Regions from separate parts of the Streptomyces sp. SYP-A7185 genome, predicted to be linked through region 1. Evidence: riboswitches for the same ligand, from Rfam matches in the RefSeq annotation. Region 1 holds a riboswitch; each other region holds the start of a gene.
What was found. Region 1 has a riboswitch for cyclic di-AMP ahead of QBL25_RS03070 (transglycosylase SLT domain-containing protein). Riboswitches for the same ligand answer to the same signal wherever they lie in the genome.

Region 2: another riboswitch for cyclic di-AMP. It lies ahead of QBL25_RS25135 (NlpC/P60 family protein); the one in region 1 lies ahead of QBL25_RS03070 (transglycosylase SLT domain-containing protein).
Region 3: another riboswitch for cyclic di-AMP. It lies ahead of QBL25_RS30280 (M23 family metallopeptidase); the one in region 1 lies ahead of QBL25_RS03070 (transglycosylase SLT domain-containing protein).

The regions. Positions count from the first base shown of each region.
Region 1 covers NZ_CP122310.1:726,366-733,859, forward strand. The annotation lists gene QBL25_RS03055 (lipase family protein) at 1-909, opposite strand, end outside; gene QBL25_RS03060 (helix-turn-helix transcriptional regulator) at 1,131-1,481, opposite strand; gene QBL25_RS03065 (STAS domain-containing protein) at 1,758-2,432, shown strand; cyclic di-AMP (ydaO/yuaA leader) riboswitch at 2,860-3,014, shown strand; gene QBL25_RS03070 (transglycosylase SLT domain-containing protein) at 3,019-3,777, shown strand; gene QBL25_RS03075 (hypothetical protein) at 3,922-4,143, opposite strand; gene QBL25_RS03080 (hypothetical protein) at 4,390-5,319, shown strand; gene QBL25_RS03085 (SDR family oxidoreductase) at 5,426-6,964, shown strand; gene QBL25_RS03090 (cryptochrome/photolyase family protein) at 7,041-7,494, shown strand, end outside.
Region 2 covers NZ_CP122310.1:5,700,368-5,707,861, reverse strand. The annotation lists gene QBL25_RS25140 (ATP-dependent DNA helicase) at 1-2,489, opposite strand, end outside; cyclic di-AMP (ydaO/yuaA leader) riboswitch at 2,732-2,889, shown strand; gene QBL25_RS25135 (NlpC/P60 family protein) at 2,897-4,105, shown strand; gene QBL25_RS25130 (hypothetical protein) at 4,271-4,624, opposite strand; gene QBL25_RS25125 (NlpC/P60 family protein) at 4,946-5,989, shown strand; gene QBL25_RS25120 (hypothetical protein) at 6,087-6,731, shown strand; gene QBL25_RS25115 (LuxR C-terminal-related transcriptional regulator) at 6,793-7,494, opposite strand, start outside.
Region 3 covers NZ_CP122310.1:6,877,779-6,885,272, reverse strand. The annotation lists gene QBL25_RS30285 (GntR family transcriptional regulator) at 1-454, opposite strand, end outside; gene QBL25_RS30280 (M23 family metallopeptidase) at 708-1,511, opposite strand; cyclic di-AMP (ydaO/yuaA leader) riboswitch at 1,524-1,687, opposite strand; gene QBL25_RS30275 (M16 family metallopeptidase) at 1,885-3,270, opposite strand; gene QBL25_RS30270 (M16 family metallopeptidase) at 3,267-4,631, opposite strand; gene QBL25_RS30265 (DNA topoisomerase (ATP-hydrolyzing) subunit A) at 4,845-7,298, shown strand; gene QBL25_RS30260 (CobW family GTP-binding protein) at 7,302-7,494, opposite strand, start outside.

The DNA.
Region 1 (7,494 bases):
CTGGGCGGCGTTCTGGCCGATCGCGGACATCAGCAGGTAACCCGCGCTGTCCCCGCCCTCCAACGATGCGGCGACCTTGGTCAGATCGGCCGGAACGCCACCGCTGGCCGTTCCCTTGACCTTCAGCTCGGGAGCGTAGGCCGCGGCCATCTCGGCGGCCTTCGCGCTGGCGCCGCCGCCCTGTGAGTAGCCCATGATCCCGACGGGCGCGCCCGCGGAGACGCCGTACTTCGCGGCTTCCGGAAGCCGTTGGGCCGCGCGTGCCGCGTCCAGTACGGCACTGCCCTGCGCCTTGGCGACCATGTAGGTGTGGTCGCCCGGCGTACCGAGCCCTTCGTAGTCGGTGACGACGACGGCGTAGCCCCGGACCAGCGCGGCGTTGACGAGCGGCGCCTCGGCCGTCGTACCGCCGGGGAATCCGGCGGACGGCGCGCACTTGTCGCCGAGGCCGACCGTGCCGACGGCGTAGGTGATCAGGGGGCGGGGGCCGGTCCTGCCGTCGTCGGGGACGATCACGGTGCCGGAGACGGCGTTGCGTCCACCGTCCGCGGAGGTCGACCGGTAGGTGATCTTCCAGGCCTTGGTGGGGGTCGGGACGCCGGGCGTGTACTGGAAGGAGGACGGCGCCGAGCTGAGGATCTTGCCCGGTCCGGTCCTCTTCCCCGGCTTCTTGCCCGGGTGCTTGCCCTTGCTCTTCCCGGCCTGCCCGGCGCGCTTGTCCCCGCTCTGCCCCGTGGCGCCGGGGGCGTCACCGGCCTGCTGTGGCGCGGAGCGGGCCGCGGGGGTCGCGTCCGGGGCAGCGGCCGGGGCGCTGGTGCTCTGCGCCGCGGCGGACCCGGGGAGCCCGAGCACCGCCACCGCGAGAACGGCACTCGCGGCCACCGGTCGTCTGCGTGAAGCTGGCATCATGCGGCTCTCCCAACTCTCCTGTGCGCATAGGGGGTTGGTCAGCACCGTACTGACCCGTCAGTAATACGGCCATAGATGTGCGGTTTTCCGTGCCGCCGCCTGCGGCCGCCACGGACGCTCCCGGCGGCCGAACGGCGTCCCGCCCCGCTTTCCCGTCTTCCGGGGCGAGTTGAAGCGTCGCCCACCTCCGGACGGGGCCTTCCGCAGCAGAACCGCCCTCGTCACACACGGGCCTGGCGTCGGCCGCCGGCATCCGGCGGCGTGGCGCGACCGGCCTCGTTCCGCGCGAGCAGGGACAGGAGCGAGGCCACGGCCAGGCCGGACTCGGCCGGGTGGCGCAGCACCTCACCGGGCTCGATGCGGTAGGAGTTGCTGCGCCCCTCCTTGACGTGGGAGAGGTACCCGCCCTGTTCGAGGTCGGCAATGATCTTCTGCACGGCACGCTCCGTGAGCCGGCAGTGCGCGGCGATGTCACGGATGCGGGCGTTGCGGTTGTCGGCGATGGCCGCCAGGACCCGCGCGTGGTTGGTGAGGAACGTCCATCCGGTGTGGGGCTCGGGCACTTCATCCATACGGCAACCCTAGCGACCACGTGTTCACGTTTCCAGAAACACGTACTGCTTTTCATGTATTAGTTGACGTGCTTGGGGTGCGGAGTGCAGCCTAAGAAGCGGCGCTAGGCGATACGTGAGGGAGAGGCCATGCCGGAGCCTGCACACTCGGACAAGCCCCTCGCCCGGGAGGGTGGCGAACACGCACCGGGCCTCCACCCCTCACCACCCCGTCGGCCGTCGCCGCCCCGGCGCCCGCTGCCGGCCTCGCTCGACACCGTGCCGAACGGCGCCCGGGTGAGCGTGATCCTGCGCGGCGAACTCGACCTCGACACGGGTGAACACCTGTGGCCCGAGCTGCTCCGCGCCCTCGGCGGCTCCACCGACGGCGTCGACCTGCATCTGAGCGATGTGAGCTTCTGCGACTGCTCCGGGCTCCACCTCCTGCTCGACCTGCGTCGGCTGGGGCTGCGGCAGGGCAAGACCGTGACGGTGCTCTCCAACAGCATCGCGGTTGCGCGGGTGTTCGACCTGACCGGCACTCAGAAGCTGTTCGCCCCCTCCGAATCGCCCGACGGCAAAGGCGATGACGCAATGCGCGCGATGAAGGAAGAAGCCGTATCTGACGGAGTTTCCGACGAGCATTGCGACGACAAATACGAGGAGAGTCTGCGAACCGCCGTACGCCAGTCACAAAAGGCCGTTCAGATCCGCCCGACCATTGATCTGGCGCGCGGCATCCTGATGTCCGCCTACGGCCTGAGCCCTGAAGCCTCTTGGGAAGTTCTGGTAACCGCCTCGCAGAATGCAGGCACCGACGTGCACCACTTGGCCAAGCGGGTGGTCGGAACCACCCGCGGAACCGGCCTCCCCGAGGGCGTACGGGAACACCTCACGTCTGCCGTGGCCCAGGCGAACGATTCCCGCATCGCACCACGGCACAGCAGCGCCCCCGGAACACGGTCGATCTGAGAACACCCGCCTGCACGGACCCACGCGGTCTCGGGCAGGGCGTTCGCACGCACAAGTGCCCCTTTTGCCATAAAAAGGGGCCTTAGTCATGTCCATCTTGCCCCGCAAAAACCTTCTTCTGCTTCTTTATGCCATATATAAATAACTGGGCGCATTACAGCCCACTCGCATGAAATGACGTGATTCCCTTTCAGTGGAATGCGTCACACCGGAAACCCGGCTTTCCGGAAGGCGTGGAGCGCATTTCCGTTCCAGGCAGAGAAAGTTGGGAGTTGTCGATCAACGATCGACCGGGGTACGCGGCGCCGGACATCGCCTTCGCGCATTCCCCTGTGTGAATTCCTCTCTTGTTCCATTCCGGCTTTCTCGCCTAACGTCACCGTCAATCCGGATGGAACGCCGAATCCTGCCGCTGTCCGGAAACCTCTTCCATCACTCACTCACGCCCGGCAGGAGCGGGGGACCCAGGTAAGCCGCCGATCCGGATGACGGAACGGCTCGGGGTGAAGTCGCGCGCCCAGCGCGACCGGACATCTCCCGTCCGAACCCGACAGCTCACCTCGCAGGCGACGGAGAGGAATGCGTCATGCCCGCAAAGGGAAAGCACCGCCGCCCCAAGTCCAGCTCGCTCACCCGGGGTATCGCCGCCGCAGGAACGGGCGGGGCCGTGCTCGTGCTCCCCGTGCTCGGTGCGAGCGCCGCCGTTGCGGCACCGGCCGAGACGGCCGCCACGGCCGCCAAGCCCGCCGCGACACCGAACACCTACGTCGTCGTCGCGGGCGACTCCCTCTCCAAGATCGCCCGCGAGCACTCGCTGGACGGCGGCTGGAAGAAGCTGTACGAGGACAACCGCGGCGCCCTCGGCGACAACCCGAAGCTGATCCACCCCGGCCTGAAGCTGACGCTCGGCGCGAAGGCGCAGGACGGCTCCGCGCGGACCGCGTCCGCCGAGCGGGCGGACCGCTCCGAGCGGGGGAACACCCTCACCGCCGAGCCCGCCGCCGCCCCCGCGAAGAAGGCGTACACCAACGACCTCGACGGCTGGATCAAGGAGTCGCTGGACATCATGGCCCAGCGCGGCATCCCCGGCACCTACGACGGCATCCACCGCAACGTCATGCGCGAGTCCTCCGGCAACCCGCTGGCCACCAACAACTGGGACTCCAACGCGGCGGCCGGGACCCCGTCCAAGGGCCTCCTGCAGGTCATAGGCCCCACGTTCGACGCCTACCACGTGCCCGGCACCTCGCTGGACAGCTTCGACCCCGTCGCCAACATCACCGCGGCCTGCAACTACGCGGCCGACCGCTACGGCTCGATCGACAACGTGAACGGCCCGTACTGAGCCGCGTCCCCTTCAAGCAGGCCTGAGCCCCGGCACCTGAGGTGTCCGGGGCTCAGGCCTGCCCGAAGGCGCGCACACGCAAGGGCGCCGACACCGCCGGCACCGCTGGCACCGCCTGCACGGTCGGGCGACGCCGCCGCCCGCTCAGACGCGCTCGACGCCGAGCGCTCTTTGCACCGCCTGCTGCGCCGCGTAGAAGTCGGCGTCGGACACCTCAGGATCGTCCTCGACCTGGTCGAGCCACTCCGAGACCTCCTCGGCCGTCCACAGGTCGAAACCCTTCGGAATGTCCAAGGTGGTGGTGCTCGCGCGCAGCTGCTCGGCGGCAGCCGCTTCCTTGACGCTGCGGGTGCTCACTTCGATCATCGCGTCTCTCCCTTCGGGATCGGGGGAACGGACCGGCGACCCTGCCAGACGCCTCCCGGGGATGTCCAACCGTCGCTCTGACGTTCGCCTCTCGCAGCGCTGCCCACGCGCCGCCGCAGGCGGCCCGCGCCCCGGCCGATCGGGTGGATCCGGCGCTTTTGGTGCATCCGTCACCGCCCGCCCGCCTGAATTCCTTGCGTGAGCCGGTGTGATCATGGCTCACGCCGGCCTCGGCGGGAGTGACGCATGACTGGTGTGACGACGGACGGGACACGGACGACGCGGGCTCGTCCCGAAGACCGCCGGGTCGAGCGACAGTGGCCCGAGAGCCCGAGCGCCCCGGTCACCTGGCGCACACTCGGTCTGGAGACGATGGCGTCGCTGCTGGTGGTCTCCCTCGGCCGCGAGAGCAGCCGCAGCTTCGTCGCCCACTGCCAGTGGCCCCGCTGCCACCCCCTGAACGAGCGCACGACCGCCGTGCGGCACCACCCGCTGATCATGGTGGAGTCCGCCCGCCAGCTCGCTCTGGCCGTGGAGCGCACCCACCTGTACGCCGACGAGCGCCCCGCGCTCGAACCCCTCTCGCTCAGCCTCGGCCTGCGCCCGCCCCCGGGGCCCACGGAACACGGCAGCGCGACCGACGTGGAGGCGCGGCTCGTGCTCAGCGACCTCGCTTCCTACGCCGGTCAGTTCGCCTCCTACCGTGCGACGACGGAGTTCCTTCAGCGGGGCACGCCGTTCGCCTCGTGCACCATCGGGTTCGCCAGGCCGCTGGAGGGCGGAACCCCGATCCCGGACGAGGCGGTGGCGCACGCGCTCCTGTTCCCCTCCGCCGCCGCCGTGGGCGCAGCGGCCGACACCGACGTGCTGCTGGCGCGGGCGCCGCAGGGGCGGCTCGTGCTGCATCCGCGCGACCCCGGCCACCCGGTGCTGCTCCCTGGCCGACCGGCGTGGCTGCCCGCGGCGGCGGTACTGGAAGCCGGACGGCAGGCGACCTTGCTGCACTCCGGGATGACGGCCGGTGCCGTGACCGGGCTCGGGGTACGGCTGCTGGCACCGGTGCCCGCGCGGGGGGCCGTCGTGGAGGTGGCGACCGAGCCCGGCGGTTCCCGCTTCCTGGTGACGGCCGCAGGTCGCGTGGTGGCGACGGGCACAGTCGCCCTCCTACAGCCGTGAGCGGCATGCGGGCCGACGCGGGAGGCGAGGGACCAGCGGCCCCGTGCCGACGGGGCGGCCTCATCGGACAGATGGGGTCTCATGACGAACAGGCGGAGGAAGCGAAGTGAGCACGGACGAGGCGTCGGACGCCGAAGGGTTGCACTGCCTGGTCACGGGGGCATCGGGCTATGTGGGAGGCCGGCTGGTCCCGGAGCTCTTGGAGGCCGGGCACCGGGTCCGCTGTCTGGCCCGCTCCCCCAGCAACCTGCGTGACCACCCCTGGGCGGCACGGACGGAGGTGGTCCGGGGGGATGTGACGGACGCCGAGTCCGTCGCCCGGGCCATGCGCGGCATCGACGTCGCGTACTACCTGGTGCACTCCCTCGGCGGCGGTTCCGACTTCGAGGCCACCGACCGCCGCGCGGCCCGCGTCTTCGCCGAGCAGGCGCACGACGCCGGCGTACGGCGGATCGTCTATCTCGGCGGTCTCACCCCGCAGGGCGTGCCCGAGTCCACGCTCTCGCCGCATCTGCGCTCCCGCGCCGAGGTCGGCCGCATCTTCCTCGAATCCCCGGTACCCGCCACCGTGTTGCGTGCCGCGGTGGTCATCGGTTCGGGCTCGGCGTCCTTCGAGATGCTGCGCTACCTCACCGAGCGGCTGCCCGTCATGGTCACTCCCAGCTGGGTGAACACCCGGACCCAGCCCATCGGCGTGCGCGACGTGCTGCGCTACCTCGTCGGCTCCGCCACGATGCCCGCCGACGTCGACCGCGCCTTCGACGTCGGCGGCCCCGACGTCCTGACCTACCAGGGCATGATGCGCCGGTACGCCGCGGTCTCGGGCCTGCGGCGTCGGCTGATCGTGCCGGTGCCGGTCCTCACCCCGCGGCTGTCGAGCCACTGGGTGGGGCTGGTCACGCCGGTCCCGGCGTCCATCGCCCGGCCGCTGACCGAGTCGCTGCGCCACGAAGTCGTCTGCCGCGAGCACGACATCGCCGCCTACGTGCCCGACCTGCCGGGCCGGCCGCTGCCCTTCGACGAGGCGTTGGCCTTGGCCCTGCGGAAGGTGCGCGACGCGCAGGTGGCCACCCGCTGGTCGTCGGCGGCGGTGCCCGGAGCGCCGAGCGATCCGCTGCCCACCGACCCGGACTGGGCCGGCGGCAGCCTGTACCAGGACGAACGGGAGCTGTCCGTCGAGACGTCCGCCCAGGCGCTGTGGAAGGTCGTCGAAGGCATCGGCGGGGACAACGGCTGGTACTCCTTCCCGCTGGCCTGGGCCGTGCGGGGCTGGCTCGACCGGCTCGTCGGCGGTGTCGGTCTGCGCCGCGGACGGCGCGACGCCGCCCGTTTGAGGGTCGGTGACTCGCTGGACTTCTGGCGGGTGGAGGAGATCGAGCCGGGGCGTCTGCTGCGGCTGCGGGCCGAGATGCGACTGCCGGGCCTGGCGTGGCTGGAGATGCACGTCGAGAAGGACCCCGACGGCGGCCTGCGCTACCGGCAGCGCGCCTTGTTCCATCCGCGCGGCCTGTTCGGTCACGCCTACTGGTGGTCCGTGTGGCCGTTCCACTCCGTCGTCTTCGGCGGCATGGCCCGCAACATCACCCAGGCCGCCGCCAAGGCCGACCCCGCACCGACCTCCCCGGCGCCCTCGCTCCAGAAGTGACGCCTGCGGCCCCGGCTCACTCACCTCGCTCATCACTCATCTCAATCGACTCATCTGACGGAGGAGACACCTCGCTGTGCACTGGCTCTTCGGCGACCAGCTCGGTCCGCACTTCCTGACCCCGGGCGAGGGCGGTCCCGGGCGTGACACTCCCCTGCTGATGATCGAGGCGCGTTCGGTGTTCCGCCGCCGCCGCTTCCACCGGGCCAAGGCCCATCTCGTGCTGTCGGCGATGCGCCACCGGGCGGCCGAACTGGGCGATCGCCTCACCTACGTCCGGGCCGACACCTACGCCGAGGGTCTGAAGCGCGCGGCCGGCGGACGTGCGGTCTCCGTGCACCACCCCACCTCGCACGCGGCCCTGCGCCTGGTCCGTTCCCTGCCGCAGGTGACGGTCGCACCGGCGCGCGGATTCCTGACCCCCATGGCGGACTTCACCGCGTGGGCGGACGGCCACGGCGGCACGTCGCTGCGGCAGGAGGACTTCTACCGCCGGGTGCGGCGCGACCACGACCTGCTGATGGACGGGG
Region 2 (7,494 bases), 5.0 Mb from region 1:
CCCTTCACCCCGACCACGGTCCCCAGGCCGAACTGGTCGTGCGTGACCCGGTCCCCGACCGCCAGCGCGACCACCGGCTTCTCCGAGGCACGGCGCGTGGCGAAGCCCTGCGCGCCCCCGGTCCGCGAGCGCGACGACGACAAGGAGGAGGCAATTCCGGCAGTCGGCCCGGAGAACGAGGACGCCGGTGCGCCGACGGAACCCTTCCGCTTCCAGTCCAGATGGGTCTCCGGGATCTCCTCCAGGAAGCGCGAGGGCGGGTTGTACGAGGGCTGTCCCCAGGCGCTGCGCATCGAGGACCGCGTCAGATAGAGCCGCTCACGCGCGCGCGTGATGCCCACGTAGGCGAGACGGCGCTCCTCCTCCAGCTCCTTGACCTGGCCGAGGCTGCGCATGTGCGGGAAGACGCCGTCCTCCATGCCGGTCAGGAAGACGACCGGGAACTCGAGGCCCTTGGCGGTGTGCAGCGTCATCAGCGTGATGACCCCGGAGCCGTCGTCCTCCTCGTCCGGGATCTGGTCCGAGTCGGCGACGAGCGCGACGCGCTCCAGGAACTCGGAGAGCGTGCCCGCCACGCCCGTGCCCGCGCCCTCGTCGGCGTCGTCGGTGCCCTCGGTCGGGTCCTCCGCGGCCTCGGTCTCCCCCGTGCCTTCGGTGCCTTCGCCCGTGCCGTCGCCGACGTCACCGGCGGCATTGGCCGCGCTGCTGTCCTGCTCGAATTCCAGGGCCACGGCGGCGAGCTCCTGGAGGTTCTCGATGCGCGTCTCGTCCTGCGGGTCGGTCGAGGCCTGGAGCTCGGCGAGGTACCCGGTGCGTTCGAGCACGGCTTCCAGGACGACGGCGGGCCCGGCACCGGACTCGACGATGGTCCGCAGCTCCTCCATGAGCACGTTGAACCGCTTGACGGCGTTCGCCGAGCGGGCCGCCATGCCGTACGCCTCGTCGACGCGCTTCAGCGCCTGCGGGAAGGAGATCTTCTCGCGCTGCGAGAGCGCGTCGATCATGGCCTCCGCGCGGTCGCCGATGCCCCGCTTGGGTACGTTCAGAATTCGGCGGAGCGGGACGGAGTCCTCCGGGTTGGCCAGCACCCGCAGATACGCGAGGACGTCCCGGACCTCCTTGCGCTCGTAGAAGCGGACGCCGCCGACGACCTTGTAGGGCAGGCCGACGCGGATGAAGATCTCTTCGAAGACACGGGACTGCGCGTTCGTCCGGTAGAAGATCGCGACGTCGCCCGCCTTCGCGTCGCCCGCGTCGGTGAGCCGGTCGATCTCGTCGGCGACGAACTGCGCCTCGTCGTGCTCGGTGTCGGCGACGTATCCGATGATGCCCGCGCCCTCGCCCGCGTTGGTCCACAGGTTCTTGGGGCGGCGGCTTTCGTTGCGCTCGATGACGGCGTTGGCGGCGGTCAGGATCGTCTGGCTGGAGCGGTAGTTCTGCTCCAGGAGGATCGTGGTCGCGTCCGGGTAGTCCTCCTCGAACTGGAGGATGTTGCGGATCGTGGCGCCGCGGAAGGCGTAGATCGACTGGTCCGCGTCACCCACGACACACAGCTCGGCGGGGTCGTCGCCCTCGCCCCCGGAGGGGCCCACCAGCTCGCGCACCAGGGCGTACTGGGCGTGGTTGGTGTCCTGGTACTCGTCGACCATCACGTGGCGGAAGCGGCGGCGGTAGTGCGCGGCGATGTCCGGGAACGCACGGAACATGTTGACCGTCGTCATGATCAGGTCGTCGAAGTCGAGGGCGTTCGCCTCGCGCAGGCGCGACTGGTACATCGCGTACGCCTGAGCGAGGGTCTTCTCGAAACCGTCGGCGGCCTGGCCCGCGAAGGTCTCCTCGTCGATCAGCTCGTTCTTCAGGTTCGAGATCTTGGCGCTGAAGGACTTCGGCGGGAACTTCTTCGGGTCGATGTCCAGATCACGGCAGACCAGCGCCATCAGGCGCTTGGAATCGGCGGCGTCGTAGATCGAGAAGGAGGAGGTGAAGCCGATCGTCTTCGACTCGCGGCGCAGTATGCGCACGCACGCGCTGTGGAACGTCGACACCCACATCGCGTTGGCCCGAGGGCCGACGAGCTGCTCGACACGCTCCTTCATCTCGCCCGCGGCCTTGTTCGTGAACGTGATCGCCAGGATCTGGCCCGGGTGCACGTGCCGCTCGGCCAGGAGATACGCGATGCGGTGCGTCAGGACCCGGGTCTTGCCGGAGCCGGCGCCCGCGACGATGAGCAGCGGGGAGTGTGCGTGCACGACGGCCGCGCGCTGGTTCTCGTTCAGCCCGTCGAGCAGGGCCGCCGGGTCGATCACGGGGCGTGGGGCACCGTCGCGGTAGTGCGCGTCCCGGGGTGCGGGCGCGTCGAACTTCCCGTCGAACAGGTCGTCCGGAATGGATTCCGGGGCACTGTCCTCGGGCGGCGGCGGGGGCTCCCCCTCCGAAGCCCGCGAGGGCTGGAGGTCCGCCAGGAAGCTGTCATCAAAGAGGCTGCTCATCGCCTCCCGAGTCTAGGCGGCCCCACTGACAACCCGCCCCGGGTTCCGATACCTCCGGCCGGATACGCCCCGCCCGCGGACCGTCACGTTCCGCAACGGCACGGCGTGCCCGCGTCAAGCGCTTCTTAAAGTAACGAAAACGTATCGGGCATATCGAACATCAACCTTCACACGGGCCACACGAATTGGCTAGGTTGCTGCCCGGGCTGCTCGTACTCCCACCGGCGAACCCCGCCGGGAACGGGCGGCCTCCGCCGAGTTCGATCTCCTCGGAGCCGGGGACCCACCAAGAACTTGGGGTGAATCGGTCCCGTACGCAGTACGGGACCGTAGGGCAACCTTCCGGAATCACCCGCCCGAACCCGACAGCTAACCCGGTAGGCGGTCTACGGAAGGAGTCGCCTCCCTTGGCGTCGCACCGCAAGCCGCGGACCCGCATGGCCGGCCTACGCGCCACTCCCGCCCTCGGCATCACGACGGCGGCCCTGACCTCTGTGGCCCTGTTGTCGCAGAGCGCGCAGGCGGCACCGTCCGCTCCGCAGAAGCCCAGCCTCGAAGAAGTCCAGAAGAAGGTCGACGACCTCTACCACCAGGCGGGCGTGGCCACCCAGAAGTACAACTCGGCCAAGGAGCGCACCGACAAGCAGCGCAAGAAGGTGGACACGCTGCTCGACGACGTGGCCGAGCGCACCGACAAGCTGAACGAGGCCCGGCGCCAGCTGGGCACGTTCGCCGCGGCCCAGTACCGCACCGGCGGTGTCTCCGAAACCGCCACGATGATGCTCGCCGACGACCCTCAGTCGTTCTTCGATCAGAACCACCTCTCCGACCGGCTGACCGCGCGCCAGAAGAGGGCTGTCGACGACTACCAGACGCAGCAGGCCTCGGCGACGAAGCAGCGCACCAAGGCCACCAAGAGCCTGGAGACGCTGAGCGACTCGCGGGACGACCTCAGGACGAGCAAGCAGACCGTCCAGAAGAAGCTGGGCCAGGCGCGCACGATGCTCTCGCAGCTGACCGCCGAGGAGAAGGCGCGGCTCGCGGCGATCGAGAAGAAGAAGGAAGAAGCCGCCAAGCGCAAGGCCGCCGAGCTGGCGCGCAAGCAGGAGGCCGAGGCGGAGGCCAAGCGCAAGGCGGCGGAAGAGGCCGCGGCCAAGGAGCGCGAGCAGGACAAGGAGACCCCGGACACGGGCTCCGAGTCCGGCACCGGCGCGGGTTCGGGGGCCGGCACGGGCACTGGCTCAGGCGGTACGGACAGCGGTTACGCGACGAAGGCCGCGAAGGTGATCGACTTCGCCGAGGCCCAGATCGGCAAGCCGTACGTGTGGGGTGCCACCGGCCCCGACTCGTACGACTGCTCCGGGCTCACCCAGGACGCGTGGAAGGCGGCGGGGATCTCCCTGCCGCGCACGACGTGGGACCAGGTGAAGGTCGGCACGACCGTGAAGACTGCCGACGCCAAGCCGGGTGACCTGGTCTTCTTCTACGACGACATCAGCCACGTGGGGATCTACATCGGCGACGGCAAGATGATCCACGCCCCGAAGCCGGGTGCGAACGTCCGCGTCGAGTCGATCTACTACATGCCGATCCACAGCGTGGTGCGGCCCGCCTGAAGCCCACCTACGCGCGCGTGGCCCGCATTCCCGGGGGGATGCGGGCCACGCGCGCGTAGTGGGTCGGTTGGCTTTCCGGACTCAAGCCCAGAGCACCGCGGATCGGGTCCGGAGCACTGCGGTTCGGGTCCAGAAGGCCGCGGATGAGGTCTCGAGGACCGCGGATCAGGTCCAGAGGACCGCGATGAAGATGTTCGCGACGGTCAGCAGACCGACGGCGCCGAACATCCCCTTGTCCACCTTCTCCTCGTCCCGCTTCACGTAGACCAGCGCCAAAATCACGATCAGGACGGCCATCTTGATGCCGATCTTGACGTTGTTGACGGGGCTGTCGTCCGCCTGGTTGAGACCCACCAGGATCACGCCCGTGACGAGCATAGTGAGCGCGCCGTGAAGCATCGCGGGGACGAAGCGGGCCGTGCCCTGGCCCATCTGCTTCATCTGGGTGAGGAAGCCGCCCAGGAGGGAGGCGATGCCGATGATGTGCAGGCCGACGAAGAGATGGGTGAGAACGTCCATGGTTGCGGAGCCTAGCCGGGGCCCTAGCACCCCTCCGTAGCCAGGTGGGCCCCAAGCTCCACATCGGTCACAGGTCTACGCGAAGGCCATGCGGCTCAGCGGATCGCGCGGTCACAAAGAGGCACCTGTCGACGCACTTCCGCCAGTAGCGCACAGTCCGACACCAACCCGTGACGGTCAGGTTTAGCGTCCTTCGTCAGGTGACCGGCTCCCCACCGCCGCTCGGACCAGGGGCGGCAGTCGGCCACCTCCGCCGAGAATCCGGCGGCGGTCCGTCCCCCCTGTGCGGGCCGCCGCCGGAACCTTAAGGAGCCCCCCTTCGTGGCAGCGCACCGCAAGCCCAGACAGCGCTCGCTCAGTGGCCATACGGCCCGCACCGCCGCCACCATCGCCCTCGCCGGGGCCGCGACGGCCACCGCCTTCGACGGCACGGGACACGCGGATCCGCGGCTCAGCCCGGCCGAGGTGAAGTCCAAGGTCGACGCGCTCTACCGCGAGGCAGAGGTCGCCACCGAGAAGTACAACGGCGCCAAGGAGAAGGCCGAGAACGCCGAGAAGTCCCTGGGCGAGCTGCGCGACGAGGCGGCCCGCAAGACGGAGAAGCTCAACGCGGCGCGCGAGGGCCTCGGTTCGCTGGCGGCGGCGCAGTACCGCAGCGGCGGCATCGCCCCGTCCGTCCAGCTCGCGCTCTCCTCCGGCCCCGACCAGTACCTCGAACGCGCCGCGCTCGCCGACCGGGCGGACAGCCGCCGGGCCGCGACCGTCGCCGGCGTCCAGAAGCAGCTCCAGGAGATCGAGCAGCTGCGCACCGAGGCCGACACCACCCTCGCGCACCTCAAGTCCCGCCAGGCGGAGCTGAACCGGCACAAGAAGACGGTGACGGGAAAGCTCGACGCGGCCAAGCGGCTCCTGTCGCAGCTCACCGGCGAACAGCGCGCGGAGGTCACGGGCGAGGACAGGGCATCCCGCACGGCGGGCCGCGACGGCGTATCGGGCACCCCGCCCAAGGCCGCCGACGCCCGTGCGTCAGCGGCCGTCTCGTACGCCTACAAGGCACTCGGCAGCCCGTACGTGTGGGGCGCCACCGGCCCCGACGCCTTCGACTGCTCCGGGCTCACCCAGGCCGCCTACCGGTCGGCCGGCGTCGAGCTGCCGCGCACGACGTACGCGCAGATCGCCACGGGCGAACGCGTCCCGCGCTCCCAACTCCAGCCGGGCGACCTGGTCTTCTTCTACCAGGGCATCAGCCATGTGGGCCTCTACGTGGGCAACGGCCAGATGATCCACGCCCCGAACCCGAGCGCCCCCGTCCGCCTCGCACCGATCAGCCAGATGCCGTTCGCGGGAGCCACGCGGGTGTCCTGACGGGCTTCGTGGGTCGTTTGTCGTGCCGCGCGGGTGGCTCAGCGGGCCGCGCGGGTGGCTCGGAAAGCCGCCCGGGCCCGCAGGTACTGTCAGGGGCATGCCCCGCCGTACGCTGCCTCCGCCTCCGCCGCCCGTCCATCTGCGCACCTGGCCGGACCGGAGCGCGCTGCTGTACGACCGCGGCATCGCCCTCGAAGACCTGCGCAAGCGGAGCCTGGGCGTGCATCGCCTCCTGCTGCTCTGGCTGTGCGCACTCGGCGGCGTCATCGGCTGGGCGCTCCTGACGGTGCCGCTCGAAATGATCGAGGACCACGACGTGACGGCCTTCGTGATGGTCCCGCTCTGCGCCGTCCTGGGCCTCGGGGCCCTCGCCCCCTCGGTCATCGGCGTCGTCGCCGGCATCCGCAAGGACCGGAAGATCCGCGAACTCACCGACAGCTGGCTGGCGCTGGACAGCCACCCCGCGTCGGACTCCGCCCTGCGCTCCCCCGGACTCAGCCTGTGCTGGCTCCTGTCGTCCCTCGCCGTGAGCACGCTCGGCCTGTGGGCGTCCTTCGCGGCCGCCGCCTACGCCGAGCCCGGCCGGGACTCGTACAGCGACGTCGCGCTCGGCATGGGCACGGGCCTCATCCTGTGGCTGACGGGCCTCATCGGCATCACCAAGGCGGTCGGCCACTACCGCTGGGCGATACGGAAACTGAGCCCCGCCCCGGCCTCGATGCCCGACGGCGCGCACCACTGACGCACCCCACCGGGCCTGAGGCCCGCGGAACGAGCCAGGCCCGTCAGGTCCGGCAGGCCCGTCAGACCAGTCGCCGTGCCGTCGCCCACCGGGTCAGCTCGTGCCGGTTGGAGAGCTGGAGCTTCCGCAGCACCGCCGACACATGCGACTCGACCGTCTTCACCGAGATGAACAGCTGCTTGGCGATCTCCTTGTACGCGTACCCGCGCGCGATCAGCCGCAGTACCTCCCGCTCGCGCTGCGTGAGGCGGTCCAGGTCCTCGTCGACCGGCGGCGCGTCGGTCGACGCGAAAGCGTCGAGGACGAACCCGGCCAGGCGCGGCGAGAACACCGCGTCGCCGTCCTGCACCCGGAAGATGGAGTCGACCAGGTCCGTACCGGTGATCGTCTTGGTGACATAGCCGCGGGCACCGCCGCGGATGACCCCGATGACGTCCTCGGCCGCATCCGAGACGGAGAGCGCGAGGAACCGCACGGGCCGCTCGGCGTCGGACATCAACGGCGCGCAGCGGCGCAGCACTTCGACGCCGCCGCCGCCCGGAAGGTGCACGTCGAGGAGGACGACCTCGGGGCGTGTGGTGGTGATGACCGTGACCGCCTGGTCGACGTCCGCGGCCTCTCCGACGACCTCGACTCCGGTGATCGCGGTCCTGCCGATCTCCGCCTGGACGCCCGTCCGGAACATCCGGTGGTCGTCGACGAGCACGACGCGCGCACGGCGGCCCTCCGGGTCACCGCCCGCGGAAGCCCCGCCCGCCTCGGC
Region 3 (7,494 bases), 6.2 Mb from region 1:
GCCGGAGCTGCGTGAGCAGGGCCGTGAGGCCCGGGCTGCCGGACGCCTGGGCGAGCGTCTCGTGGAACCAGCCGCCCAGGGAGCGCAGATCCTCGCTCCGGCCGTGCCGCGACCGCTCCTGGCCGAGCCGCACGAGGCCGCGCAGGACCTTCAGATGGGCCTCCGTGCGGCGCTGGGCGGCGCGGGCGGCGCCCAGCGGCTCCAGGAGCGCGCGGATCTCCAGGAGGTCGGCCGCCTCCTGCTCGGTGGGCTCCGCGACGCACGCGCCCGCGTGCCGGCGCGTGACGACGAACCCCTCGGCCTCCAGGGTGCGCAGGGCCTCGCGCACGGGGACGCGGGAGACCCCGTAGCGGCGCGCGAGCAGTTCCTCGGTGAGCCGGCCGCCCCGTTCGTAGACACCGGAGACGATGTCGTCCCGGATGGCCGTGCATACCGAGTGCGCGGGAATGCGCATGACTGACCTCCGCCTTAATCCCCGCGAAACGCGGTCGATCGACGCCTGCTCCGCGACTCTATTGCAGAACGGCCGAATTTCCGACGGGCGGCCGAAATCCAGGGATACTTTTGGCCAAAGGAGATACGGGAACGGCGAAAGCCCCGGCTCTCGACGAGCCGGGGCTTTCGGTGAATCGGTGCTCTGCGGCGTCCGCCGGGATCAGTGCCGATCAGGCGTCGACCAGGCCTCTGTCAGGCCCGTCAGGCGTGGATCAGACGTTGACGCCGTGCGAGCGGAGGTACGAGATCGGGTCGATGTCCGTGCCGTAGTCCTCGCCGGTGCGGGCCTCGAAGTGGAGGTGCGGGCCGCTGGAGTTGCCCGTGGAGCCGGAGAGGCCGATCTGCTGGCCGGGGGTGACCGCCTGGCCGACCGTGACGCCGAGGGACGACATGTGGCCGTACTGGGTGTAGGTGCCGTCGTTCATCTTGATGACCACGTTGTTGCCGTAGGCGCCGCCCCAGCCGGCCTCGACGACGGTGCCGGAGCCCACCGCGTGGACCGAGCTGCCGGACGCGGCGTGGAAGTCGATGCCGGTGTGGCTGCCGGAGGACCACATGGCGCCGCCGGTCTGGTAGCCCGTGGAGACGTACGAGCCGGAGATCGGGGCGACGTAGGTGTTCAGGCGCTTGCGCTCGGCCTCGCGAGCGGCACGCTCCTTGGCCTCGCGCTCCTTCTTGGCCTTAGCCTTCGCCTCGGCCTCGGCCTTGCGCTTGGCCTCCTCGGCCTTCTTCTTGGCGGCCTCTTCGGCCTTCTTGGCGGCCGCGGCGGCGTCGGCGGCCTGCCGCTGGGCGGTGGCCTGCGCGTCGATGCTCTCGGCGAGCGAGTCGCCCACGGAGATGGCCTGGGTCAGACCGGTGTGTTCGAGGGCCGCCGCGTCGTCGGCGGCGAGCGCCGGAGCGGCCAGGCCTCCGATGACACCGGTGGTGGTGAGGGCTGCGACGCCCGCCACGTTCGCGGTCGTACGCGTGAGGCGGCTCGGGCGACGGTGCTTCCCGGTGGCACGGGTGAACGCCATGAAGCGGCTGATCCTTTCCTTCCTTCTCGCCTACCGGGTTAGCTGACGGGTTCGGAGCAGGAAGGTCTCCTACGGATCCCTCACCTCTCGGCAAGGTTCCCGATTCACCCCAAGGGGACATGTGGGTCCCCGGCTCCCCTGGCTCGCGCCGTACGGGGACTCGGCGATGACTGTCCGGTGCCGCGGGCGCGGCGTACTGCATGACGAACAGCCGGGATGACGCTAAGCGGGCCGTCTTTCAAACGACAAACGGATCAGAGCATTTGTAGCGCACGCCACAGGTCAGACACGCAATCTCCATAGCAATTCGGACATATGAGAACCCCAGGAGCAAAATCCAGCCACTGGGGTCCCCATATGTCCTGACTGACACTCAGCCGGTGACCACACTCACTTCACCGATGCCGAGCGCCCTGACGGGCTCCTCGATCCGCGCGGCGTCACCGACGAGCACCGTCACGAGACGGTCCACGGGGAAAGCGCTCACCACGGCGGCGGTGGCCTCCACGGTGCCGGTCGCAGCCAGCCTGCGGTACAGCTGGGCCTGGAAGTCGTCCGGCAGGTGCTGCTCGACCTGGTCGGCGAGGGTGGCCGCGACGGACGCCGCCATCTCGTACTTGAGCGGGGCGACGCCCACCAGGTTCTGCACGGCCACGTCGCGCTCGGCGTCCGTGAGGCCGTCGGCGGCGAGGGTGCGCAGGACCTTCCACAGGTCGTCGAGCGCCGGGCCCGTGGACTCGGTGTCCACGGAGCCGCTGATGGCCAGCATCGCGGCGCCGGTGCCCTCCGGGGTGGAGCGCAGGACCTGGGCGAACGACCGTACGCCGTAGGTGTATCCCTTCTCCTCGCGCAGGACGCGGTCCAGGCGCGAGGTGAGGGTGCCGCCGAGGCAGTACGTGCCGAGCACCTGCGCGGGCCAGACGCGGTCGTGGCGGTCCGGTCCCACGCGGCCGATGAGCAGCTGCGTCTGGACGGCTCCGGGGCGGTCCACGATGACGACACGCCCGGTGTCATCCGCCGTCACCGGAGGCACCGGACGCGGCTCGGCGGTGCCGCCCGTCCAGGCGCCGACGGTGTCGGCGAGGACGGCGTCCAGGTCGATGCCGGTCAGGTCGCCCACGACGACGGCCGTCGCCGTGGCGGGCCGCACGTGCTTCTCGTAGAAGGTGCGCACCGCCGCCGAGTCGATGGCCGTGACCGTCTCCTCGGTGCCCTGGCGCGGGCGCGACATGCGCGAGGTCGCCGGGAAGAGCTGGCGCGAGAGCTCCTTGGCGGCGCGGCGGCCCGGGTTGGCGGCCTCGTGCGGGATCTCGTCCAGGCGGTTGCGCACGAGGCGCTCGATCTCGCCGTCCGCGAAGGCGGGGGCGCGCAGGGCGTCGGAGAGCAGGCCCATCGCCTTCGGCAGCCGGGAGACCGGCACCTCCAAAGAGACACGGACGCCGGGGTGGTCGGCGTGCGCGTCCATGGTGGCGCCGCAGCGGTCGAGTTCGGCGGCGAAGTCCTCGGCGGAGTGCTTGTCCGTGCCTTCGTTGAAGGCCCTCGCCATGATCGTGGCGACGCCGTCGAGGCCCTTGGGCTCCGCGTCGAGCGGCGCCTCGATGTGGATCTCCACGGCGACGACCTGCTGGCCGGGGCGGTGGCAGCGCAGCACCGTGAGGCCGTTGTCCAGGGTGGCGCGCTCGGGCGCGGGGAACGCCCACGGCCGTGCGGTGCCCGCCTGGGGCTGCGGGTGGAACTGCATCGTTGCGGCCTCGCTCACTTCGCCGCCTCCTCTTCGTCCTCGTCGGTGGCTTCGCCGGCCTCGGCGGCCGCGTTGCCCTCCACGGGCTCGTACACGAGCACCGCGCGGTTGTCGGGGCGCAGACGGGCCGCCGCGGCCGCCTTGACCTCGTCCGCGGTGACGTCGAGGACGCGCCCGACGGCGGTCAGGGCGAGCTGCGGGTCGCCGAACAGGACGGCGTACCGGCACAGTTCGTCCGCGCGGCCCGCCACCGTGGCGAGCCGGTCGAGCCACTCGCGCTCCAGCTGTGCCTGGGCGCGCTCCATCTCCTCCTCGGTGGGGCCCTCTTCCGCGAAGCGGGCGAGCTCCTCGTCCACGGCGGCCTCGATGACCGGGACCTCGACGTCGCCGGACGTCTTCACGTCGAGCCAACCCAGCGAGGGGGCGCCGGCGAGCCGCAGCAGGCCGAAGCCGGCCGCCACGGCGGTGCGGTCGCGGCGCACGAGGCGGTTGTAGAGCCGGGAGGACTCGCCGCTGCCGAGGACCGTGAGCGCCAGGTCGGCCGCGTCGCACGCGCGCGTGCCGTCCTCGGGCAGGCGGTAGGCGGCCATCAGGGCGCGGGCCGGGACCTCCTCCTCGACGACCTCGCGCAGCTCCTTGCCGATGATGTCCGGCAGCGAGCCGTCGCGCGGCGGCTGCTTGCCGTCGTGCGAGGGGATCGACCCGAAGTACTTCTCGACCCAGGCCAGGGTCTGCTCCGGGTCGATGTCGCCGACGACGGACAGGACGGCGTTGTTGGGCGCGTAGTACGTGCGGAAGAAGTGCCGCGCGTCCTCCAGCGTCGCCGCGTCCAGGTCGGCCATGGAGCCGATGGGGGTGTGGTGGTAGGGGTGGCCCTCGGGGTACGAGAGGGCGGTCAGCTTCTCGAAGGCGGTGCCGTAGGGAACGTTGTCGTAGCGCTGGCGGCGCTCGTTCTTCACGACGTCGCGCTGGTTCTCCATGGATTCTTCGTCGAGCGCGGAGAGCAGCGAGCCCATGCGGTCGGCTTCGAGCCACAGGGCCAGCTCCAGCTGGTGTGTGGGCATGGTCTCGAAGTAGTTGGTGCGCTCGAAGCTCGTGGTGCCGTTGAGCGACCCGCCCGCTCCCTGGACCAGTTCGAAGTGGCCGTTGCCGTGCACCTGCTTCGAGCCCTGGAACATGAGGTGCTCGAAGAGGTGGGCGAGGCCCGTACGCCCCTTGACCTCGTGGCGCGAGCCGACGTCGTACCAGAGGCAGACCGCGGCGACCGGGGTCAGGTGGTCCTCGGAGAGCACCACGCGCAGGCCGTTGGCCAGCCGGTGCTCGGTCGCTGTCAGGCCGCCGGAGCCGGCCTCGGCTGTGGCCGTGTGACCCATGGGCATGTACGTCCCTTCGATCGCGAAAAACTGGAAATTCTGCCAGTCCTGCCACTGTATGCAAGCGTGCCGACAACCTGTGAAGTTCCCGCTCCGCGCTCGGCGTAGTCGGCCCCGAAGTCCGGGTCGTGGTCGGCGTTGTCAGTGGGACAGTCCACAATGGTCGGCGTCAGATCCCGTTGAAGCCCTGGCAGACACCGTGAAGGAGCCGCAGCAGCGATGGCCCGCCGCAGCACGAAGACCCCGCCGCCCGACGAGTCGTTCGAGGAGAAGATCCTCGACATCGACGTCGTCGACGAGATGCAGGGCTCCTTCCTCGAGTACGCGTATTCGGTCATCTACTCGCGCGCCCTGCCGGACGCCCGCGACGGCATGAAGCCGGTGCACCGCCGCATCGTCTACCAGATGAACGAGATGGGCCTGCGCCCCGACCGGGGGTACGTGAAGTGCGCCCGTGTCGTCGGCGAGGTCATGGGTAAGTTGCACCCGCACGGCGACGCGTCGATCTACGACGCCCTGGTCCGTATGGCCCAGCCCTTCTCCATGCGCCTGCCGCTGGTGGACGGCCACGGCAACTTCGGCTCGCTGGGCAACGACGACCCGCCGGCCGCCATGCGGTACACCGAGTGCAAGATGGCCGACGCCACGTCCCTGATGACGGAGTCGATCGACGAGAACACCGTCGACTTCGAGTCGAACTACGACGGCCAGGAGCAGGAGCCGGTCACCCTCCCGGCGGCCTACCCGAACCTCCTGGTGAACGGCGCGTCGGGCATCGCCGTCGGCATGGCGACGAACATGCCCCCGCACAACCTCGGCGAGGTCATCGCCGCCGCCCGCCACCTGATCAAGCACCCCGGGGCCGACCTGGAGACGCTGATGCGTTTCGTGCCGGGCCCGGACCTGCCCACGGGCGGCCGGATCGTCGGCCTGACCGGGGTCAAGGACGCGTACGAGTCGGGGCGCGGCACCTTCAAGATCCGCGCCACGGTGGCCGTGGAGAACGTGACCGCGCGCCGCAAGGGCCTGGTCGTCACCGAACTGCCCTTCTCGGTGGGCCCCGAGAAGGTCATCTCGAAGATCAAGGACCTGGTCGGCTCGAAGAAGCTCCAGGGCATCGCCGACGTCAAGGACCTCACGGACCGCTCGCACGGCCTGCGCCTGGTCATCGAGATCAAGAACGGCTTCGTCCCCGAGGCCGTCCTGGAGCAGCTCTACAAACTGACGCCGATGGAGGAGTCCTTCGGCATCAACAACGTCGCCCTGGTCGACGGCCAGCCGCTCACCCTCGGCCTCAAGGAGCTCCTCGAGGTCTATCTCGACCACCGCTTCACCGTCGTGCGCCGCCGCAGCGAGTTCCGCCGCGGCAAGAAGCAGGCCCGGCTGCACCTGGTCGAGGGCCTGCTGGTCGCCCTTCTGGACATCGACGAGGTCATCCGCCTCATCCGCTCCAGCGACAACTCCGCCCAGGCCAAGGACCGCCTGATGGAGCGCTTCTCGCTGAGCGAGGTCCAGACGCAGTACATCCTCGACACGCCGCTGCGCCGCCTCACCAAGTTCGACCGCATCGAGCTGGAGTCCGAGCGCGACAAGCTCAACGCGGAGATCGAGGAGCTGACCCGGATCCTGGAGTCGGACGCGGAGCTGCGCAAGCTGGTCTCGGGCGAACTGGCCGCGGTGGCGAAGAAGTTCGGCACGGACCGGCGCACGGTCCTCCTGGAGTCCTCGGGCACCCCGGCGCCCACGGTGTCGTTGCAGGTCGCGGACGACCCGTGCCGCGTGCTCCTGTCCTCGACCGGCCTCCTGGCCCGCACGGCGAACGGCGAGCCGTTCGCCGAGAGCGACACCAAGCGCGTCAAGCACGACGTGATCGTCTCCGCCGTCCCCGCGACCGCGCGGGGCGAGGTGGGCGCGGTGACGTCCGCCGGGCGGCTCCTGCGCCTGTCCGTGGTGGACCTGCCGCAGCTCCCGGAGACGCACGCGGCACCGAACCTCTCCGGAGGCGCGCCGATCTCGGAGCTGCTCTCCCTGGAGGCGGACGAGAAGCTGATCTGCCTGATGACGCTGGACGAGTCCTCACCGGGCCTCGCCCTCGGCACCGAGCAGGGCGTGGTCAAGCGGGTGGTCCCGGACTATCCGTCGAACAAGGACGAGCTGGAGGTCATCACCCTCAAGGACGGTGACCGGATCGTCGGCGCGGCCGAGCTGCGCACCGGCGAGGAGGACCTGGTCTTCATCACGGACGACGCCCAGCTCCTGCGCTATCAGGCGTCGCAGGTCCGCCCGCAGGGCCGCCCCGCGGGCGGCATGACCGGCATCAAGCTCGCGGACGGGGTCAAGGTCATCTCCTTCGTGGCGGTGGACCCGGCCGTGGACGCCGTGGTCTTCACGGTGGCGGGCTCGCGCGGCACGCTCGACGACTCGGTGCAGACGACGGCCAAGGTGACGCCGTTCGACCAGTACCCCCGCAAGGGCCGCGCCACGGGCGGTGTGCGCGTCCAGCGCTTCCTGAAGGGCGAGGACTGCCTGAGCTTCGCGTGGGCGGGCCCAACACCGCCGCTCGCCGCCCAGCGCAGCGGCCTGCCGGCGGAGCTGCCGGAGATCGACCCGCGCCGCGACGGCTCGGGGGTCTCGCTGTCGAAGCCGGTGGCGGCGGTGGCGGGCCCGGCCTAGGCCCTACTCCGCGGGCTCCGGTTCCTGCACGTACCGCAGTACGCCCCACATGCTGTGCTCATCGGCATCAGCGTGCGGGGCGTACGCGCGTGATGCCTCCAGCTCCTTCTCCAGGCCCGGTACGTCGACGCCTGACCCGATGAGGACGAGCTGGGTGAGCCGGGGCTCGCCCGGGGCCCACGGCTCGGGGTAGAAG